3 regions of the Rudaeicoccus suwonensis genome follow, and region 3 is predicted to be linked to each of the others. Evidence: predicted binding sites of a transcription regulator. Region 3 holds the regulator's gene; each other region holds the start of a gene.
The links. Region 3 encodes LexA, which represses DNA repair genes until DNA is damaged. Its sites were predicted from a motif close to TCGAACANNTGTTCGA; they were not measured.

Region 1 (7,059 bases), on a different contig from region 3:
CTTCGGCATCGTCTTCGGCGCCATGGGTGCCGCGCGTGACTGCCTCGAAGCGACACTGGAGTATGCCGAAAGCCGTCGCGTGTTCGACAAGTCGCTTGCGGCATACCAGTTGACGCAGGCGAAGCTCGCGGACATGGCGGTCGAACTCGCCAAGGGAATGCTGCTGGCCCTGCACCTGGGCCGGTTGAAGGATTCGACCGGTGTGACAAATGAGCAGGTCAGCCTCGGAAAGCTGAACAACTGCCGCGAGGCGATCAAGATCGCGCGCACCTGCCGGACGATCATGGCGGCGAATGGCATCACGCTGGACTACCCGGTGTTGCGGCACGCGAACAACCTTGAGTCGGTGATGACGTACGAGGGCACATCCGAGGTGCACCAGCTGATCATCGGTCAGGCCCTGACCGGCGAATCTTCTTTCCGCTGAGCCGCATTCGAGGTTGCTGACCATCAGTCTTCTCCTGGGACGCGGACGCCTCGGAGATCGGCCACGTTCGCGGGCTCAGTCGACGGGTCATGTCACGCGACTTCAGTCGGCGGGTCGTGTCCCATGGAGTTCAGTGACCAGGTCCTCTATGGCCAGGTCCGCAGACCAGCCAGCCGCATGCATCAGGCGCAGTTCAGTCGACGGGTCAGCGACGTTTCAGTCGGCGGGTTGCGGGTCTTGGTGCGGTGGTGTCGGGCGAGTTCAGTCGGCGGGTCGGGTGAGGTAGCGGCGGCCACTGGGGCTGGTCCAGGTGCATACCCCGTCGGTGGTCATGGTGACCTGCCACCGGGTTTGGTGTTTGACCCGGTGGTGGTGCCGGCACAGGCATTGCAGGTTCGCCGGGGTCGTGGGTCCGGTGGGCCAGGGGATCACGTGGTCGGCGTCGCAATACGTGGCGGGTTGGGTGCAGCCGGGGAACCGGCAGTGCTGGTCCCGGTCTTTGACGAATCGGGCAATGCCGGCGGTGGGGCGGTACTTGGTCGAGGTTGCTTGGACCAGCACACCGGTGGTCGCGTCCAGGAGTGTGCGTGCCAGGGACACTCCCAGCGTGCTGGTCAACGCGTGGACGTGGGAGGGCAGGATCGTGCCGACCCCCGGCACGATCACCGGACCCGCCCCCGCTATTGCCGGCGCTGACGCCGACGGCATGACGTGCCGTGATGGTGCGACCAGGTTGGCCGTGTCGGGCACAGTGACCGGGTTGGTCGGGGCACCAATGTCGGGGTAGTCACCGAAGTGCGGGTCGGCGGTGAAGACGCCGTCCAGTGGTGGGTCGGGTAGCGAGTCGACCAGGTGTGCCAGGGCGGTGTCCCAGTCGATTTCATGGTCAGGATCATCATCGAAGACGTCGTCGGGTGGTTCTGGCCACCCGCACGGGGACCATCCCTCGCCATCAAGGTTCCACTCTTCATCCGGTGGTGGGTTGTTCTCGGTACGGACGACCTGGGTCCAGCCCATGGTGTGCGGGTCGGGGAACAACCGGTCACACAACGCCGCGACCTGTGCCCGAGCAGTATCCGAACCATCACCGACCACAGCACCACTGCCTGCAGCACCGGCGATGGTCGCGGCGACTGCACCGCTGTCAACCGCAGTACCGGCGACAGCAGCCGTGGCGGCAGCAGCACCGGTGACGCCGGCTGCGGCGGATGCCGACCCTGCGGCGGTTGAGCACGCGGCGGTTGCCGCACCAGCCGCGGTTGCAGTGCTGGTCGTGGTGGTAGTTGCGGTGGCGTCGCCGGGGAATACCCCGGTCATGACGGGGATGTGGAAGGTCAGATGGGTGTCGACGTGGGCGTTCTGCAACACCAAATCCACCAACGCATCGACCCGGCATTGCGGCAAGCTGATCACCTCCACCGCGTCCTGGTGCAACTGACGGGCCAGCTGCTCGACTGCGGACATGATCCGCGCTGCTTGGGCTGAGTCCAGCACGACCTTGATCTCACTCAACCCCGGCACATGACTAGCGCGACAGGACACCCCGACCTCACGCTCCCTCGTCTTCGTACCGGATGTTTGGGCGGCGGTCGGGTCGAGGTCGGCCAGGATCCTCGGGACCCGCCTGGCAATCTGCGTGGTGGTCAACCCACCAATGCCTTGGTCTAAGAGTGCTGATTCGACTGCTGCCGCCACGTCCGTGGGTGCGGACCCCAACCCGGCGGTGACCTTGTGCATCTTCTCCGCCGCTAACCGGCCCGCGCCGACTTCCCGCAACAGTCTCGGTGTCAGCGTGACCGCGTCCAAGGCTTGGTCCAGGCGGGTGTCCGCTTGGCGTGGACCCCACGCCAGCAGGGCCCCGATCTCGGAGGAGACCCACTCGTTGGTCCACCCCAACTGGTGCCGCACCCACGACGTCACCGGCGGACCCTCGGTCTCACCGGACAGGTCGGTGACGTCTTCAATCGAAGCGACCTGCGCCATCCGCACCACCCGGGCACCATCCACCGAATTCGCCACCCGCTGCACGGCCTCGACCTGCGCCAGGAGTTCGTCCCGGGTCAACCCGGGCGCATCAGCGCAGATCACCTCGAACGCCCGCACCATCAACACACCCGCCGCTTCCAACAACTCCCCACTGGTGGCGTGCTCCACCGCTGACTCGGCCAGCAGTGGTGTGATCGACATACTTCATCGTACATACGTTCGAGGGCGTGGTCAAGTCCGATGACTCGGCCGCGCTCATGTCTCAAGACACCGGGAAGACTCAGTGCGCGGTCGCGGGCTGCGTCGGACGCCACGCGACTTGAGTGACGGCTGCACATCCGCCATCGATGACGGGATGACCTTTCACCGGCTGCGATAAGCCCTGGCCTGGATGAGTCCCCCGGTCGGCATCTCCGGGCAGAGATCACAGCCCGCGGCGCGGATGGCGGCGAGGGGTCACCTCCGACTGTGCGACCTCGCGCAGCGCTCGGCTCGCAGATCTCGCTCGGCGAACTCCACCTCGTGCATGAACGGGCTTGGCCAGGTGACGTTGGGCCGTTGCAGCCGACGAATTCTCCACCTCGCGCATGAACGGGCCCGGCCCTCAACCGCCCGACGATCGACGTATGCCCAGACAGGCCACTATCGGCCACGACCGCCGCCACCAACCACGTCATCCAGGGTTTTGTAAGCCAAACCTAAGTAAGTGTTCGGTAACTATGGCCAGTCTTACCTAAGTCACCGAGCCGTTCGGTGCGATTCCGGTGAGGTGAGCTGTACATGTTCAGATGGCGAAAGAGCCTGGCGTTCCTTGCAATAGGCGCAACCGCCACCATCACCGCAGGCTGCGGTTCGTCCAGCAGCAGCGGCAACTCCGTTCCCCAAGGACTCACCGGCCAACAGGCGCAGGGCTACGTCAACTCGCAGATCAGCAATGAGGACCGCTCCGCCGCGACAGTTCTCGACCCGCAACCTGGCAGCTTCCTGCACGGCAAGACCACCGTCTCGGTGCTCGGTTCGACCACGCCCAGCAACGGTGACGAAAACCCGTATGCCGTATGGCCTGTCACGCACACCGTCGGCACCGTGAAATCCGGAGACGTGCTGGTCGACGACTTCAACAACGAGTCCAACGACCAAGGCACCGGCACCACCATCGTCGACGTCCACACCGACGGCACGACGTCGGTCTTCGCCGACCTTCCGCACACAGTCGCCGGCTGCCCCGGCGGTGTCGGCCTCAGCACCGCAATGGTTCAACTGAGGACCGGATGGGTCATCGTCGGCAGCGTGCCGAGCACCGACGGCAAGACCGACACCGTCGGCCGCGGCTGCCTGCTCGTGCTCTCCCCAGAAGGCAAACTCGTCTCGACCATCACCGGCAGCTACCTCAACGGACCGTGGGACGCAACCGTCCGGGACAACGGCGACACCGCGACGCTTTTCGTCTCCAACACCGTTGTCGGACTTGCCCATTCGGCGACGGCGCAGTCCAGCCAGGGCGACGTCGTCCGCCTCTCGCTGAAGCAGACCACGACCTCTCCGCCGACGGTCACCGCCGAGCAGACCGTCGCATCTGGCCTGCTGGAGCGCGGCGACCCGTCCGCGTTCGTCAAGGGTCCGACCGGACTGGCCATCGCCAGCAACGGAACGCTGTATGTCGCAGACAACCTCAGCAACCGGATCGACGGCATACCGAACGCTCTGACCCGCACGACAACCGCAGGCACCGGTATGACGGTGTCGTCCGGTGGCCAACTGGCCGACCCGCTGGGGCTGGCGATCGCTCCGGACGGCGACCTCATCGCGGCGAACGCCCAGAACGGCAAGCTCGTCGAGATCACCACCACGGGTAAGCAGGTCGGCGAGTACTACGCGATCGAGAACACCGGTCAGGACCCGGCCGGCAACGGCGATCTGTTCGGCATCGCGATCAACCAGGCCGGCAACGGCATCCTGTTCGTCAAGGATGACGAAAACGTCCTCGCGGAGCTGCACTGATGCCAGGAACACCCGAAAAGCCATCAACAGCAGACTCTTCCGACGACGCGGTGGCGGTCCCGGCAGCGACGTCAAGCGGATCGGCGGACCAGTCCGGACCGCAGGCGCAGACCGACCGCTCCGGTCTGCGCCGCCGGTCCCTGCTGCGCGGCAGCGCGCTCGTCGGTGCCGGCGCAGTGGGCGGCGGCCTGCTCGGCGGTCTTGCCGGCCGTGCCACCGCGGCCAACGCCACCAGCAGCAGTCAGCTGCGCGAGTCGTTCTACGGCAAGCACCAGTCCGGCATCATCAGCAACACCCAGAAGCAGACCGTGCTCGCGGCCTTCGACGTGAGCTCCGCCAGCCGCTCCGACCTGTCGGCCCTGATGCAGGCATGGTCGGCACTCGCAGCGCCACTCACCTCCGGTGTCTCCCACACCGTGCCGATCTATCGCAGCAGCACCGACACCGGCGCCGCGTATGCCGATGCCACCAACGCGTCGACAACCGACGATTCCCTCGAGGCCTACCAGCTCGGGCCCTCACGACTCACGCTCACCGTCGGTTTCGGTCGCAGCCTGTTCGTCGACGGGACCGGCAGGGACAGATTCGGCCTCGCCTCGCAGCTGCCCGACCAACTGGCAGCTCTGCCGCACTTCCCGGGAGAGCAACTGACCGCGACGGACAGCGATGGCGACCTGTTCCTGCAGGCGTGCGCCGACGACGCCCAGGTCGCCTTCCACGCCGTCCGCAGCATCGCCCGCATCGCCCCCGATGTCGCCACCCTGCGCTGGACCCAACTGGGGTACACCCCCGACAACACCGGCGGAACCCCGCGCAACCTCATGGGTTTCAAGGACGGCACCATCGACTCGAACCTGCACCCGCCGACAAATCTCGACACGACCGTGTGGGCCGGAGCAGAAGGGCCGGTGTGGATGCAGGGCGGCAGCTACCTGGTCTACCGACGGATTCGTATGACGCTCGAGCACTGGGACCGCCTGGCGCCAAGCGACCAGGAACAGGTCATCGGTCGCCACAAACTGACCGGCGCTCCGCTGGGGGAGGACAACGAGTTCGCGCCCCTGAGGATGAGCTCCGCCATACCTGTCGATGCGCATGTCCGGCTCGCTGCACCGCAGACCAACGCGGGTGCGGTGATCCTGCGCCGCGCGTTCTCGTACAACAACGGCACCACCCAGTTCACCGAGCGGTGGCCCCCGTGGCGGCAGGCGCTGGAGTATGACGCGGGCCTGCTCTTCCTCGCCTACCAGCAGGACCCGCGAAAAGCGTTCGTGCCGATCAACACTCGGCTGTCGCAGCAGGACGCGATGAACCAGTTCACGACGCACACCGCGAGCGCGGTTTTCGCCGTGCCACCGGGCATCACCGGACCGGGCGACTGGTTCGGACGATCGCTGCTGAGCTGACCCGGCACACCGAACGCCGGCCCAACCCCGTCACCACAACCGAAAGACAGCCGATGAATGACTTCCTGAGCCGGCCATCGAGACGCTCCGTGCTCACCGCCGCCGGCGCCGCGCTCGTGGCCGGGACCGCTGCCGCATGCGGATCCGGTTCCAGCTCCTCCCACGGCAGCGCGAGCGAGACCATCACCCTCTACAACGCCCAGCACCCACAGACGACCGACGCGATGATCTCGGCGTTCACCGCCCAGACCGGGATCAAGGTCCGCGTGGTCAACGACGACGAGGACGTGCTGACCGCGCAACTGGAGCAGGAGGGCAGCAACTCACCCGCCGACGTGTTCTACACCGAGAACTCCAACTGGCTGCAGCAACTGGCCGACCGCAAGATGCTGGCCACCGTCGACGCTGCTACCCGCGCGGGAATCCCCAAGGCGGACAGCGCAATTGACGGCAGCTGGGTCGGCATTTCGGCACGTATCAGCGCGCTGATCTACAACCCCGCCAAGATCGGTGCGGCGGATCTGCCGACGACCATCGCCGCGATGGCGGATCGCACATACAAGGGTCGCTTGGAGATCGCGCCGTCAGAGACCGACTTCTGGCCGTTGGTCTGCTCGGTGGCGCGCGCCACCGGCAATGCGGCGACCCTCACCTGGTTGAACGGGCTCAAGACCAATGCGGGTGCCGGCGACAACGTGCCCGACAACGAGACGCTGTCCAGCGACGTGAACCAGGGCACCACCGACTTCGCGGTGATCAACCACTACTACTTCTACCGGCTGCGCGCCGAACTCGGTCAGAACGCGATGAATGCCAAGCTCGCCTACTTCGCCCCGGGCGACCCCGGCTTCGTGCGTGCGATCTCCGGCGCCGCGATCCTGAAGTCGAGCAAGCACCAGGCGGCTGCGCAGAAGTTCCTGGCATTCATGACCGCCGAAGCTGGTCAGACCGTTCTGGCCCACGGACAGAGCTACGAATACCCGCTGCGCGCGGGCGTGAGCGCCAACGTGCAGCTGCCGCCGCTGTCGTCATACAAGACGAATTCGTTCGACCCGGCCGACCTCGGCACCGGTGAGACAGCCAAGACACTGCTGCAGCAGAGCGGCCTGATGTGAGCGGACTGCGAGGTCTGGGGGACCTCGCGAGAGGCCGCCTCGTCGTCGCTGTCAGCGCGGTCGTCGCCGTCGTCATGCTGCTGCCACTCGTGCTGGTCGTGCTCGACGTCCACTCGGCCGGCTG
Region 2 (7,059 bases), 2.0 Mb from region 3:
ACCGGCACGACCGTCGTGGCGAAGGCCGCCGGTGACGAGAGCATCGCCGGGCTCGTCCAGGCGCTGCTCGGCGTCGGGAGTGTCGCCGCCGGCATCGGGATGGCGGCCGTCCCAGCCCGGATCACCTATGTGACCCGCTGGCGCGCTACGGCCGGTGGCCTGCTGGTGCTGGCCGCACCATTGCTGCTCGTGCGGTCGCTCGAGACGCTCGCGCCGACGCTGGTGGTGCTGGGATGCTGCGTTGCGCCATACATGATCACGACGTTCACGCTCGGGGAGCAGCTGACTCCCCCGGGTCGCACCGGCGCGGCGATGACGTTCCTCGCGGCGACGACCGGGTTGGGCTATGCACTGGGGGCAGCCGTCGCCGGGCATCTGGCCGACATCGGTGGCGAGACACCGGCATTCGCGGTCACGGTGACGGCAGGTGCGCTGGCGTGCCTGCTCGCCGTGACGATGGGCGGCCGACTGCGGGCCGCACACGCCGCAGTCACCGTGGCGCCGACGACGCCGACGACGCCGGCCGCGCAGGAGCGCTCGGCGAGCGCGAGCTGACGAACCGGCGCCGAGCGGCCCGACCCGCGTACCCGGCGCAGCGGAAGCCGTCGGGTCCGCGTGGGTTCCGGTGCCGTCCAGCCGTCGCGCCTGACGCAGCGCCAGTTCGGTCCTCGAGCGTTCCGGTGCGGGCTTTAGAGTGTCGGTATGCCGACTTCCAAGCCCTCCGCCTTGCAGTCCCCCGTCGCCCAGAACCTCGCCTCTGCCGGAATCGCGGGGGTCGTGACCCTGATCCGCCCGGCCCGATTCCCGCGGCTGCTGCGCAGGGGTCTCAGCCTGGCCAACACCGCGGGGACGGCCGGCTCGGCATACCTGAACTTCAAGCACAAGGACGGCGTGCCCGAGGGCGACTCGCTGGGCACCGCGATCGAGGCAGGTTCGGCCATCGGCGCCGTCACCGGCGGCCTCATGCTCGTCACGTCCGGCATCGGGCTGAAAGTCGACTCGAAGGTCGAGAGCGTCCTGGTCAAGCGCGGCGTGAAGCACCCTCGCCTGGTCATGGCGGTCGGCGTCGCCGGCATCATCTTCGCGGTCAAGACCGTGCAGGACGCGACAGGCAAGAAGGCCGCCAAGCTCGCTGACAAGGGCAAGGAGCAGGCGGCCCGCGTGGCGCCGAAGGCAGTGAACAAGCTTGCGTCGGTTGCCGATTCCACGGCTGGCGACTCGGGCGCTCAGGCGAAGGATCACGAGACGGCTGGCGAGTCCGCCGCCGTGAAGAAGGCCGATGAGAAGGCCGCCGACGCCCCCGCCGAGGCTGCGGACTCCACCGAGAAGGCGACCGACTGACGTTGCGGCTGCCGGACATGGTGCAGCTGTCGGACATACAGCGGGCCGCGGATCGCATTTCGGGCGTCGCACACCGAACGCCGGTGGTCACCTCGCGGCGGATCGACGCCGAGCTCGGGGTCTCGTTGCACCTGAAGTGCGAGAACCTGCAGCGGATGGGCGCCTTCAAATTCCGTGGTGCGTACAACGCATTGAGTCAGCTCAGTGACTCCGCGAAAGATGCTGGCGTCGTTGCTTTTTCGTCGGGCAACCATGCGCAGGCGGTCGCATTGGCAGCCAGCCTGCTCGGCATCCGGGCGACGATCGTCATGCCCACCGATGCGCCACAGCTGAAGCTCACCGCCACGCGTGGGTATGGCGCAGACGTCGTTACCTACGACCGGCACACCGAGGACAGAGAGGCCATTGCCCGCGAGTTGGCCGACCGCGACGGGTGTGCACTGGTGCCGCCCTTCGACGACCCGGCGATCATCGCCGGGCAGGGGACCGCAGCCCTCGAACTGCTCGAGGACGTGCCAGATCTGGATGTCGTGATCGCGCCGCTCGGCGGTGGCGGGTTGCTCAGCGGATCGGCCATCACGGCTCACGGAATCCGTTCTACGATAAGGGTTTTCGGCGCCGAGCCAGCCGCCGGCGACGATGGCAAGCGGTCCTTCGACAGCGGCGAGATCGTGCGCATTCCGGTCCCGCGGACCATTGCCGACGGCGCTCAGACGACCGCGCTGGGGCGTCATACGTTCCCGGTGATCCGAGAACTCGTCGAGGACATCGTCCTAGTCTCCGACGACGAATTGATCGCCGGTATGGCGTCTCTCGCGCAGACCTGCAAGCTCATCGTCGAGCCGACCGGCGTGCTCGGGTATGCCGCAGCGCGCTCACTCGCGCCGCAACTGCAAGGTGCACGGGTCGGCGTGATCATCTCCGGGGGCAATGTCGACCTGCAGCGTTTCGCGCAGTTGATCAGTGGCACAGCCACGCGCTGAGACTGCTGGCAATCGCAGCAAACAATCGCTGGGCCTTCGTTCTGAGCAATCCTCGGGCTACCTTGAAAACGTCTTGTCGTTCAGAGGCTTGCGGGCGCGGTTCGAACGAGGTGATGCGATGGTCCGGTGCAACGCACCGCTGAGGACGGCTGGCCTCATCGGCGCACTAGTGCTCTGCGTCGGAGGTTGTGGTGCTTCTATGCCGAACAGTTCCGCGACGGTGGCCCCATGCCAGTGGTCGAAACCGATGGGTCCCTCGGGCGTCGACAGCCTGTCGTATTGCTTCACTTTTGGTCGCTCGGTGATGAAAGCCGGCCAGACTGTGTCGGCGACGCTCGCCATCAAGAACTCGTCCGGCCACACAATCGCCTTCAGCGACGGCCCGCCGGGTCAAGGTTGCGCCATCAACGTCCAGACCGCGCTGAACGGATCACATCTGACGATCACTCCGGCCTTTCCTGACGACTGCGAACTGCAGCCGATACTGGCAACCGGTATCACGACGCTGCAGGTGCCGGTGTCGACGACGTACAGCACCTGCACCATGACCGAACAGCCGACCCAGACCACGCCCACGTGCATTGGCAATGGCGGGATGCCCCCGCTTCCCACGGGCGACTACACAGTCACGTTGGTTGCGTCCTCCGGCGATCCATTCACGCAGGTAGCACCGAAGCACCTCAATCTCACCAATTGAGGTTTGCGGACATCACCGCCTGGTCATTGCCAGCCTGTTGCCTGGTCGGCAGCTTTCGCCTTCAACAAGCGCTCGATCGGCGGACTCTCATGCGGACAGAGGCACCATCGATAGTGCTCGACGGATCCATCGTCACCGACGTCGTCAGACGTGACAGTCCGATGGCGAACAGTCGCCGATGTCTTGAGGCATGGCCATGAGTTGAAGAACGAGCTTGCATCTTTGTTCGAACATATGTACGATTAATCATGGCTCAGGACGTTCTGCTACTCAACACCGATGCGATCGCTGCTGCGACGTCGGGTGAGTTGATCGCGGCTGCCAGGGAATTGCTGATCACCGCCTTCGACGTCGCCGGCGAGGACTCCGGTTCTCTGTCATCGCAGGCTCTGCTGACTCAGATCGAAACGCTGCAGTCGGTCGTCAATTCAGCGCAGGGCACCCAATCGTTGCGCATCGCGCAGGTCGCCACCATCGAATCGGCGCGAGACAAAGACACCGGTGCATGGCGCGAGGTGCGTCATCCCTTGGGTTGGGCCGACGACTGGATCGCCACCGAGCTCGGCCCACTGCTCGGCTGGAGCCCTCGCCAGGTCGATGTCCGGTTGCAGGATTCCGTCGACGCGGCGACCTTGACGCCACGCCTCCTCCGCGAGGTCGGCAACGGCCGACTTGAGCACGCCAAGATGGCGAAGGTGCTGAGCGGCCTGCAGTTCGCTCCGGATGATGTGTGCGCCGCCGTCGAGTCCGACCTGCTCGACCGCGGAATCGGCGGTATGACGACGACGCAGATCGCCCGGCGGGTCGCGCGTCTGCTGGCGAAACTAGACCCGGTCGCAGCCGAATCAGCGACGCGAAAACGCAGACGCGAAGAGATCGGCGTCTTCACTCGGGCGAGTTCGATTCCCGGCCTGTGCGAGATGACATGCCTACTGCCTGCTGACAAGGCCGCGGCGATCATGGCCTCGGTCGAAGAACTGGCACGACAGCTGCACCGGGACACCACCACCGACAAGACGCTCGGCGAGTGCCGTGCCGACGCCCTGAGTGACCTTGTGCTGCAGAACGTCGAGCTCCGGAGCACAGTCGTCTTCCAGCTCCCTGTCGACCGCACAGCATCGCCGCCTGGCGACCGCCCAGCCAGCCCGCCCACCGGAGTGTTGCCTGACGTGCCCGTCGACCGACCAATCAACGTTGACCAACCAGACAACGTTGACCAACCAATCAACGTCGACCAACCAGACAACCTCGACCAACCAGACAATGCTGATTCGCTGGCCCGGGTGGCGGCGCTGCACGACGAACTGTTCCCCGACCCGTATGCCGAGGTCGCCGCCGGCCGGGCGCATTGGCTGAGGTATGACGACCACCCACCGGACGACCGGGACGACGACTGGGACGACGCCTACGAGCACGACGACCGTGACTGCGACTGGGATGGTGAACCCGACTGGGATCGCGCGCTGGCTGAGCTGCTCGAGATGAAAGCAAAGATCCAGCACTGTGATTGGGCGGTCCGTGACGATCACACCCCAACAAGCGCGAACCCTACAGACGTTGCTTTCACTGACGTTGTCTTACCTGGCATCGGCGTGATCTCGGCGGACCACGTGGTGCACATTGCGAACTTCGTCGGCACGAACGTGGCCCGACGACTGGTCGACGTCGACAGCGGCGCGCTGGTGGAGTCGACGTCGAAAACGTACCGGCCGACAGCTGCCATCGCACGCTTCGTGCGGGAGCGTGACGAGCACTGCAGGTTCCCCGGCTGTGTGCAGCTGGCGAAGTACTGCGATGCCGACCACGTCATCCCGTGGCCGGCAGGCCCGACGAGTCCGGCGAACCTGCAGAGTCTGTGCCGGCATCACCATCGGGCCAAGCACGAAACCGCCTGGCAGGTGACGATGACCGCCGATGGTGTGTGCACCTGGACCAGCCCGGGATTGCGCACCTACGTAACCAAGCCGGCCGACAAGACGACGGTCATCGGCGGAAGCGTGCCGCTAACGACCGAGATGACGACTGCGGTCAGTTGAGGACACCTCCGCCATGTGAAAGACACAACAACAGCCAGCGCATCCCAGGTGCGCCAGCGATGCCAGCGGACACCAGCGATGCCGGCGGACACCACGGGCGCGTGATCCCGGTGGATGCCAGTTGCGCAGGTGGCGCCGGCGGATCCAGGTGCCTCGGTGTGGCGCCGGTGGACACCACGCACGCATGATGGCAGGGAATGTCAGTTGCGCAGGTGGTGCCAGACCAGCACGGTGACTGCCGCAAGGAAGATCAGCGACCCGATCAATGCGAATGGCCGGCCGGCTCGCGCAATGGCGTCGGCCACATCCGGGCGCGCGCCGGACTCGACCATCCGGCGTTGCGGGGTGCGGCGCAGGTTCTTGACGTTGACACGCACCGGCGCAAGGACTGCGGCATACGGCACGTAGATCGCAATCACGAGCACTGCCAACGGCATTCGCAACCAGAACACCCGGTGTGCCTCCTCGACCCACACCGAGAAGGCGAGCACCACGACAGCGACAAACGCCGCCAGAGACTGCGACATCGCCGTGATGATCGCCCCACGTCGCGCACTCGCCCCGGCAGCGCGCACCAGCCATGCCAACTGACGCTTCTGCATACGCCGACGGGCCCACCACGCCCACGCAGCGCCGGCCACCACCAGCGCGATCAGCACCGAAGCTCGCACGATCAGGAACCCTAACCGGAGACCCCATGCCAAGCTGAGGTGTATGACGAAGACCGGGCGCGACGACGCAAATGCGACCGCGTATGGCACCGTGGGCGACGACTCGAAGATCGACACGAAAAACGACGGCAACGGCAGTGCGAACGGGCGTGCTGACGGAGGCATGCCCGACCAACTGAACGACGACGCGATGGAACCTGTCGACGCATTGCGGCGCATCGCGTTCCTACTTGAGCGGTCTCGGGCCGGCACCTACCGCGTCCAGGCCTTCAGACACGCCTGTGACACCGTCATCAAGACGCCCCGCGCGGAACTCGAAAGACGCTCTGCCGAGGGCACTTTGGCCGATCTTCCTGGTATCGGCAAGGCCACCGAAGCCGTCATCGCTGCGTGCCTGCACGGCACCCGTCCGCAGTATCTGATCGACCTCGAGGCCACGTCACCCCGACGCCTGATCGAAGGTGGCGAGGACGTCCGCGCGGCCTTACGCGGTGACTGCCACTGCCACTCGGACTGGAGTGACGGCGGATCACCGATTCCCGAAATGGTCGCAACGGCAATGGAACTCGGCCATGAGTACCTCGTGTTGACAGACCACTCGCCGCGACTGAAGGTCGCCAACGGGCTGACTGCCGAGCGTCTGCGAACACAACTCGCGCTCATCGACCGCATCAACCAACAACTCGCCGACGGCGCAACCGACTTCACCCTCCTCAAGGGCATCGAGGTCGACATCCTGGATGACGGCGAACTCGACCAGAGCGACGCGATGCTGGCGAAGCTGGATCTGCGGGTGGTGTCGGTCCACTCCAAGCTGAAGATGAGCGCTCCGGCGATGACCCGCCGCATGATCGCCGCGGTGCGCCATCCGCGGTCGAACATCCTCGGGCACTGCACCGGCCGCCTCGTCGACGGTGACCGCGGCAAACGGGCGCAGTCGTCCTTCGATGCGGCAGGGGTCTTCGCGGCGTGCGCCGAGGAGGGCGTCGCGGTCGAAATCAACTCCCGACCAGAGCGCTGCGATCCACCCGACGACCTCGTGCGCATGGCCATCGAGGCGGGCTGCCTGTTCTCGATCGACAGCGACGCGCACGCGCCCGGCCAACTGGATTTCATCGAGTACGGCTGCGAGCGCGCGGCACGGCTGGGGGTCCCCAGGCACCGCATCGTCAACACGTGGCCCCTCCCCGAACTGCTCGACTGGGCAGCCGGTTGACCTCGTTTTGGTGGATGCCAGTCCGACCCCCTATAGTCATGACGTCCTCGACACCAGCCGAGGCGGCTGATGCTGAGGACTGGTTGCGAGAACGAGGTCCCCATCGTCTAGCGGC
Region 3 (7,059 bases):
CTCGGTCTCGAACGCGACGTCGGGCGTGAAACCGGCGCGGGACGCCAGCGACAACAGGTGTCCGCGACAGCGGGGGCATCCAGCAATCCACGGCTCGGTGGCCAGCGCGGCAAGATTGACCCGCTCGGTGGCGGCCAGCGGATGATCCGTCGGCACGGCCAGGCGCACCTCGTCGTCCAGCAGTTTGCGGGTGACGAACGCGTCCAGATCCTCTTCGCCACGCGCCAGGTCCGTGCCTTCGTAGGCGAAGGCGACGGCCACATCGCACTCACCCGACCGCAGCGCTGCCAACGACTCCGGCGGTTCGGCCTCGGTGAAGCTGACCTGAACGTCAGGGAATCGTTGCTTGACCAAGGCGAGCGCTCTGGGAACCAGCGTGGACGACGATGATGGGAAAGCCATCAGGCGAACACGCCCCGCACGCAAACCTGCGATGGCGGCGACCTCGGACTCTGCTGCCTGAAGTGCCGCCAGCACAGCGACCGCGTGACGAGCGAGCACCAGTCCCGCTTCGGTCAACCGGACGTTTCGCCCGAGGCGCTCGACCAGCACAGTGCCGGTGCGTTCCTCCAATCGCCGCACCATCTGCGAGATCGCCGGCTGGGAGTATCCCAGGGAGGCCGCTGCGGCGGTGAAACTGCCCTCATCGCTGATGGCTTTGATCACCCGAAGCCCCGCTGCATCGATCATGCAATCGAGAATAACCCGTTGTTATCGGAATCGGGAGATGTCGATGCTCGGGTGATCGACGGTCCGACGTCAGCAGGTGTGCCGCAGCCAGTGGTCCTTCCTGGCCCACCACCCCGAACCACAGATCCCGGTGTGAGAGGTTGGCGATGTGACGAACGACTGGCAACGCCTGCGCGAGTTGGTTGCTGCCGGCGGGCTCGTCGCGCTCACCGGCGCCGGCCTGTCCACCGAATCAGGCATCCCCGACTACCGCGGCGCCGATGGTGAGCGCCGGATCCAGCCGATGACCGCGCAGGAGCTTTTGGCGAGTCCCGTTGCGCGGCAACGCTACTGGGCGCGTTCGTATGTCGGGTGGCCCCGCTTTGCCGCAGCCACGCCCAATGCGGGCCATCGGGCCGTGGCGGCGCTACAGTCCGCGGCATACGTCGGGTCGATCATCACCCAGAACGTCGACGGGCTGCACCAACGAGCCGGTGCGCACGACGTGGTCGAACTGCACGGCAGCCTGGCGCAGGTGGTGTGCATGAACTGCGGGGAGCGTTACGCCCGCGCCATCGTCGACCAATGGCTCACCGAGGCCAACCCGGATTTCGATCGGTCCTTCGACGGGCCCCTACGCCCGGATGGCGACGTCGCGTTGGCGGAGACGGCGATCGCGGGGTTCCGAGTGGGTCACTGTCTGGTGTGTGGATCTGACCTGTTGAAACCGGATGTCGTGATGTTCGGCGAGTCGGTACCCAAGGACGTTGTTCAATCGTGTTTCGACGCGGTTGACGCCGCGAGCGGATTGCTGGTGCTCGGATCATCTCTTGCGGTCATGTCGGGCTACCGGTTCGTGCGACGGGCGGCCCGATCCGGTCTCCCGGTGCTCCTGATCACGCATGGCTGGACGCGGGCGCGCGAGGATGAGTTGTCGGTGCACATCGATGCGCCGTTGGGCGCCAGCCTGACCCGTCTGGTGGAGGAACTTCAGACGTCCTGACCCGTCAGGTCCTTCTCAGATACTGCGCAGGACGGCTGTCACCTTGCCCAGGACAGTCGCCTCGTCGCCGTCGATGGGCTCGAACGCGTCGTTGTGCGGGATGAGCCACACCTTTCCGTCGGTCCGGCGGAAGGTCTTGACCGTGGCCTCGCCATCGATCATCGCCGCGACGATGTCTCCGTTGGTGGCCGTCGGCTGCTGCCGCACGACGACCCAGTCGCCGTCGCAGATCGCAGCGTCGATCATGGAGTTGCCGACAACCTTGAGCAGGAACAGGTCGCCTTCGCCGACGATCTGCTTGGGCAGCGGGAAGACGTCCTCGACGACTTCGTCGGCAAGGATGGGCCCGCCCGCGGCGATACGACCGACCACCGGGATGTATGCCGCTGCCGGCTGCTGGTTGCCGAGGTCGGTCTCGTCGAAGCTGGATTCGTCGACCGTCGTGACGCTCGACCCGCCGCGGTAACCGCGGGTGTCCTTGGTCGCCTCGGGATCGATGACCTCGATGGCGCGTGGGCGATTGGGATCGCGTCGCAGGTACCCCTTGCGTTCCAGCATGGTCAATTGATGTGCCACCGAACTGGGGCTGGTGAGCCCGACTGCGTCGCCGATCTCACGCAAACTCGGCGGGTAGCCACGTCGATCGACCGAATTGCGGATCACCTGCAGCACCTTCGTCTGTCGGGTCGTCAGGCGTTCGCCTGACCGATCGGGCAGCCGGTGAACTTCAGCCATCGACGCGTCTCCTCATCCCGCCCCTGATCGATGAAATGCCTGCAATGTCGCACATTTTCCAGGTTGCACCGAGGGGCTGTCGGTGGTCGCTGGTTGAGTTCTTCACGTGAGACAAGCGTATGCGGTTCGGACACAAGTGCCAAACATTTGTACGACGCGTGTCTCCACGAATCCGAACAAGCGTGCTATAAATCGTACAGACGTGCGATCGCACGGGTGTTCGACCGACACATCGACGCACCGGCTCACGGTGAGTCGGGTGTCATCCGCAGACGTCGCGTCACCGCACGCAGATTCATGGGAGGAAGACATGAGCGCAGTCACCCAGTGGGCTTGCCCGACCACCGAGCCGGCGCGACGCCGTCATCTGCAGTCGGTCCCGACCGGTCCTGCTGCAGCCGGTCGCAGTTCCGTCGCTCGGCCGGCGACGACCGCCAGGCCGATCCGCCTCACGCGGCGCGCTCGCCTGCTGCTCGGCGTCGTCGGTGCTGCTGTGGTGTGCACGGTCGTCGGCGGCTCCTGGGCCTCGTTGGCATCGCCCGGAGTGCCGGCGCCGCAGCAGACGGTCACGGTGCAGCCGGGCCAGACGTTGTCGCAGATCGCGCACGAGGCGTATCCGAAGCTCTCGATCGACGACGCGGTGGCGCGTATGCAGATCGTCAACCAACTGAACTCCAGTCAAGTGGGCGCGGGCGAGCGCCTGATCATCACGCGCTGAATGTCGCGTGTTGGGGGAGAGCGCCATGTCGGCCTACCACGCACCATGTGACGCCGGGGCGGCAACTGCGGCCCCGGCGTCACACGCCGGGTGAGAGGTGAGGCGTGCCAGCGTCGATGTTCGACGGTGGGGCTCCTATGGCCCCCGTGCGGTCGGACATTCCGCACGGGGCTCACTGTGCGTAGCGCATGGAGGGCACGGTCTGTGCGCGTAGCGGGACACTGTCGGGAGCCGCACGGGGGTGGCGACACGCCGTTACGCAGTCGTTTCCGACGCCATGACCTGCGCTTTTGTGAGCGGCGCGCCAGGGGTCTTGCGACTTGTGTGGACTCGGCCTAATATCCCTACATCTAGTAGTTACATGGATGTAAGTCGTCCACATGTAGTCCCCAATATATCCACCGGTTACCCACAACGGCATCCACAGAGCCCGAGTGCGGTGGTTCTGTCATGCCCGCTTTCTCCCGCACCGGTGAGGCGGTCGGGCATGGGTGCGGGAGTGCTGTTGCCGTCATACAGCCCGACCGTCATAGGTCACAGGTCATCGACTCGGAGGGAGCCGCGATGCACTGCCCGTTCTGCCGCCACGACGACAGCCGCGTCGTCGACAGCCGCACCAGTGACGACGGCACATGCATCAAGCGGCGCCGCCAGTGCCCGACGTGCGGCAAACGCTTTTCCACGCTCGAAACTGCCAGCCTCACTGTCGTGAAGCGATCCGGTGCCAGCGAGCCGTTCAGTCGCGGCAAGGTGCTGGTCGGCGTCCGCAAAGCCTGCCAGGGGCGCCCGGTCAGCGAGGACGACCTGGCCCTGCTCGCCCAGCAGGTCGAGGAGTCGATCCGCATGCTAGGCGCCGCCGAGATCGACGCCCACGACGTGGGTCTGGCAGTGCTTGCACCGCTGCGCAGCCTGGACGAGGTCGCCTATCTGCGGTTCGCCAGCGTCTACCAGGCATTCGACAACCTGGAGGACTTCGAGGCCGCGATCACGCTGTTGCGCGCCGAACGCGCAGCGAGCGGTGTCGAGCCCGCCACCGCTGTCGGTGGTCCCAGCGACACTGATTGACAGACGACAGCACCCGATCTCAGCACCGCCCGACATACCTGCAGTTCCACCTTCGTCATCCGCACCACATCGCCATACATCTCTTGGAGGACACGCATGACAGACACGGCCGACACCCGTCCGAAGACTCGCCGCGCAGGTGCGGGCGTGCACGTCGAACGCATCTTCACCACCCCTGGTGTGCATCCGTATGACGAGGTCACCTGGGAGTCGCGCGATGTCGTGCAGCAGAACTGGAAGACCGGCGAGACCATCTTCGAACAGCGCGGTGTGGAGTTCCCCGAGACGTGGTCATTGAACGCCTCGACCATCGTCACGACGAAGTACTTCCGTGGCGCGCTCGGCACACCCGCTCGTGAGACCAGCCTCAAGCAGCTGATCGACCGCGTCGTGCTGACCTACGTCAAGGCCGGCAAGGACAACGGTTATTTCGCCTCCGACGACGATGCCGAGATCTTCGAGCACGAGCTGACCTGGTCACTGCTGCACCAGGTGTTCAGTTTTAACTCGCCGGTGTGGTTCAACGTGGGCACCAAGTCCCCGCAGCAGGTGTCGGCGTGCTTCATCCTCAGCGTCGAGGACTCGATGGACTCGATCCTCAACTGGTACAAGGAAGAGGGCTTCATCTTCAAGGGCGGCTCCGGCGCCGGCCTCAACCTGTCACGCATCCGCTCGTCCAAGGAGCTGCTGTCCTCCGGCGGCACCGCCAGCGGTCCGGTGTCGTTCATGCGTGGTGCCGACGCGTCTGCGGGCACCATCAAGTCCGGTGGTGCCACCCGTCGTGCGGCCAAGATGGTTGTCCTCGACGTCGACCACCCCGACATCGAGGAGTTCATCGAGACCAAGGCGCGTGAGGAAGACAAGATTCGCGCGCTGCGCGACGCCGGTTTCGACATGGATCTCGGCGGCCGAGACATCACCTCGGTGCAGTATCAGAACGCCAACAACTCCGTCCGTGTCAGTGACGAGTTCATGCGCGCGGTGGAGGAGGGCACCTCCTTCGGTCTGCGCGCCCGCGGCACCGGTGAGGTCATCGAACACGTCGACGCCCGTGGCCTCTTCGACAAGATCAACAAGGCCGCGTGGGAGTGTGCCGACCCCGGCATCCAGTACGACGACACGATCAACGCCTGGCACACCAACCCCGAAACCGGCCGCATCACCGCCTCGAATCCGTGCTCGGAGTACATGTCGCTGGACAACAGCTCCTGCAACCTGGCGTCACTGAACCTGTTGAAGTTCCTGCGCGATGACGACACCTTCGACGTCGCGGCCTTCCAGAAGGTCGTCGAGCTGGTCATCACGGCGATGGACATCTCGATCTGCTTCGCCGACTTCCCGACCGAGTCGATCGGTGTGACCACACGCGACTACCGTCAGCTGGGCATCGGTTACGCCAACCTGGGCGCGCTGCTGATGGCGACCGGCCACGGTTACGACTCCGAGGGTGGTCGTTCGCTGGCTGCGGCGATCACCTCGCTGCTGACCGGTGCGGCATACAAGCGGTCCGCCGAGCTTGCCGCGGTCGTCGGCCCGTATGCCGGCTACGCCCGCAACGCCGAGCCGCACCAGCGGGTCATGCGCAAGCACCAGGCTGCCAACGACCAGGTCCGGACGCTGGACGCGATGGATTCCGAAATCCACCGCTACGCCACCAAGGCGTGGGCCGACGTCGTCGAACTCGGCGCCAAGAACGGCTTCCGTAACGCGCAGGCGTCGGTGCTCGCACCGACCGGCACCATCGGCTTCATGATGGACTGCGACACCACCGGCATCGAGCCCGACTTCTCGCTGGTGAAGTTCAAGAAGCTTGTCGGTGGCGGTTCGATGCAGATCGTCAACCAGACGATCCCGCGGGCGTTGAAGAAGCTCGGCTACCAGGGTGAGCAGATCGAGGCCATCGTCGAGCACATCGCCGACAAGGGCCACGTCATCGATGCGCCCGGCTTGAAGCCCGAGCACTACGAGGTCTTCGACTGCGCGATGGGCCAGCGGGCGATTGCCCCCATGGGCCATGTGCGGATGATGGCCGCGACGCAGCCGTTCCTGTCGGGTGCCATCTCCAAGACGGTCAACCTGCCGGAGTCGGCGACGGTCGAGGAGATCGCCGAGGTGCACCTCGAGGGCTGGAAGCTGGGCCTGAAGGCGCTCGCGGTCTATCGCGACAACTGCAAGGTGGGTCAGCCGTTGTCCGACGGTGGGTCCACTGCCAAGGACAAAGCAGAAGCTGCCGAGAAGGTCGTGGAAAAGGTCGTCGAGTACCGCCCGGTGCGTCGTCGCCTGCCCAAGCGCCGCACCTCGCAGACCACGTCGTTCGCCGTCGGCGGCGCCGAGGGATATCTCACCGCCGGCACGTATGACGATGGTCAGCTCGGCGAGATCTTCCTGCGACTGGGCAAGCAGGGGTCGACGCTCGGCGGCATGATGGAGGCCTTCGCCCTGTCGATCTCGGTGGCCCTGCAATACGGCGTCCCGTTGGAGACCTACGTCGAGAAGTTCACGAACATGCGCTTCGAGCCGGCCGGCATGACCGACGACCCGGACGTGCGAATGGCGCAGTCGATCATGGACTACGTCTTCCGTCGTCTGGCGCTGGACCACCTGGACTTCGAGACGCGCTCGTTCATGGGCATCCACACCTCGGCCGAGCGGGCTCGTCAGCTCGAGACCGGGTCGTATGCCGAAGCCACCGACGACGCAGCAGCATCCGAGCCGGATGGCTCCGAGTTGGGCACACCCACCGACGCGGTCGTGACCGACGAGGCCACGTCGCAGGCGAGCCCAGTGGCGGCCGAAGCGTCCACTGCAGCAGGCGCCGACGTCGAATCCGGCTCCGGCGCAGCCAGCGCGCGCACGGTGTCCAGCGAGG

Region 1: BKA23_RS11920 (HNH endonuclease signature motif containing protein) is a predicted target of LexA. The motif match lies at 2,621-2,636, and genes of this name have one in related genera.
Region 2: BKA23_RS01500 (HNH endonuclease signature motif containing protein) is a predicted target of LexA. The motif match lies at 3,248-3,263, and genes of this name have one in related genera.

The regions. Positions count from the first base shown of each region.
Region 1 covers NZ_VIVQ01000002.1:148,457-155,515, forward strand. The annotation lists gene BKA23_RS11915 (acyl-CoA dehydrogenase family protein) at 1-427, shown strand, start outside; gene BKA23_RS11920 (HNH endonuclease signature motif containing protein) at 689-2,614, opposite strand; gene BKA23_RS11925 (NHL repeat-containing protein) at 3,194-4,414, shown strand; gene BKA23_RS11930 (Dyp-type peroxidase) at 4,414-5,820, shown strand; gene BKA23_RS11935 (extracellular solute-binding protein) at 5,874-6,935, shown strand; gene BKA23_RS11940 (ABC transporter permease) at 6,932-7,059, shown strand, end outside.
Region 2 covers NZ_VIVQ01000001.1:305,865-312,923, reverse strand. The annotation lists gene BKA23_RS01520 (MFS transporter) at 1-555, shown strand, start outside; gene BKA23_RS01515 (hypothetical protein) at 703-1,341, shown strand; gene BKA23_RS01510 (threo-3-hydroxy-L-aspartate ammonia-lyase) at 1,359-2,324, shown strand; gene BKA23_RS17755 (hypothetical protein) at 2,572-3,021, shown strand; gene BKA23_RS01500 (HNH endonuclease signature motif containing protein) at 3,270-5,057, shown strand; gene BKA23_RS01495 (hypothetical protein) at 5,258-5,728, opposite strand; gene BKA23_RS01490 (PHP domain-containing protein) at 5,919-6,944, shown strand; tRNA gene BKA23_RS01485 (tRNA-Glu) at 7,041-7,059, shown strand, end outside.
Region 3 covers NZ_VIVQ01000001.1:2,283,937-2,290,995, reverse strand. The annotation lists gene BKA23_RS10455 (LysR family transcriptional regulator) at 1-690, opposite strand, end outside; gene BKA23_RS10450 (NAD-dependent protein deacetylase) at 839-1,672, shown strand; gene lexA (transcriptional repressor LexA) at 1,688-2,407, opposite strand; gene BKA23_RS10440 (hypothetical protein) at 2,718-3,125, shown strand; gene nrdR (transcriptional regulator NrdR) at 3,690-4,190, shown strand; gene BKA23_RS10430 (vitamin B12-dependent ribonucleotide reductase) at 4,287-7,059, shown strand, end outside.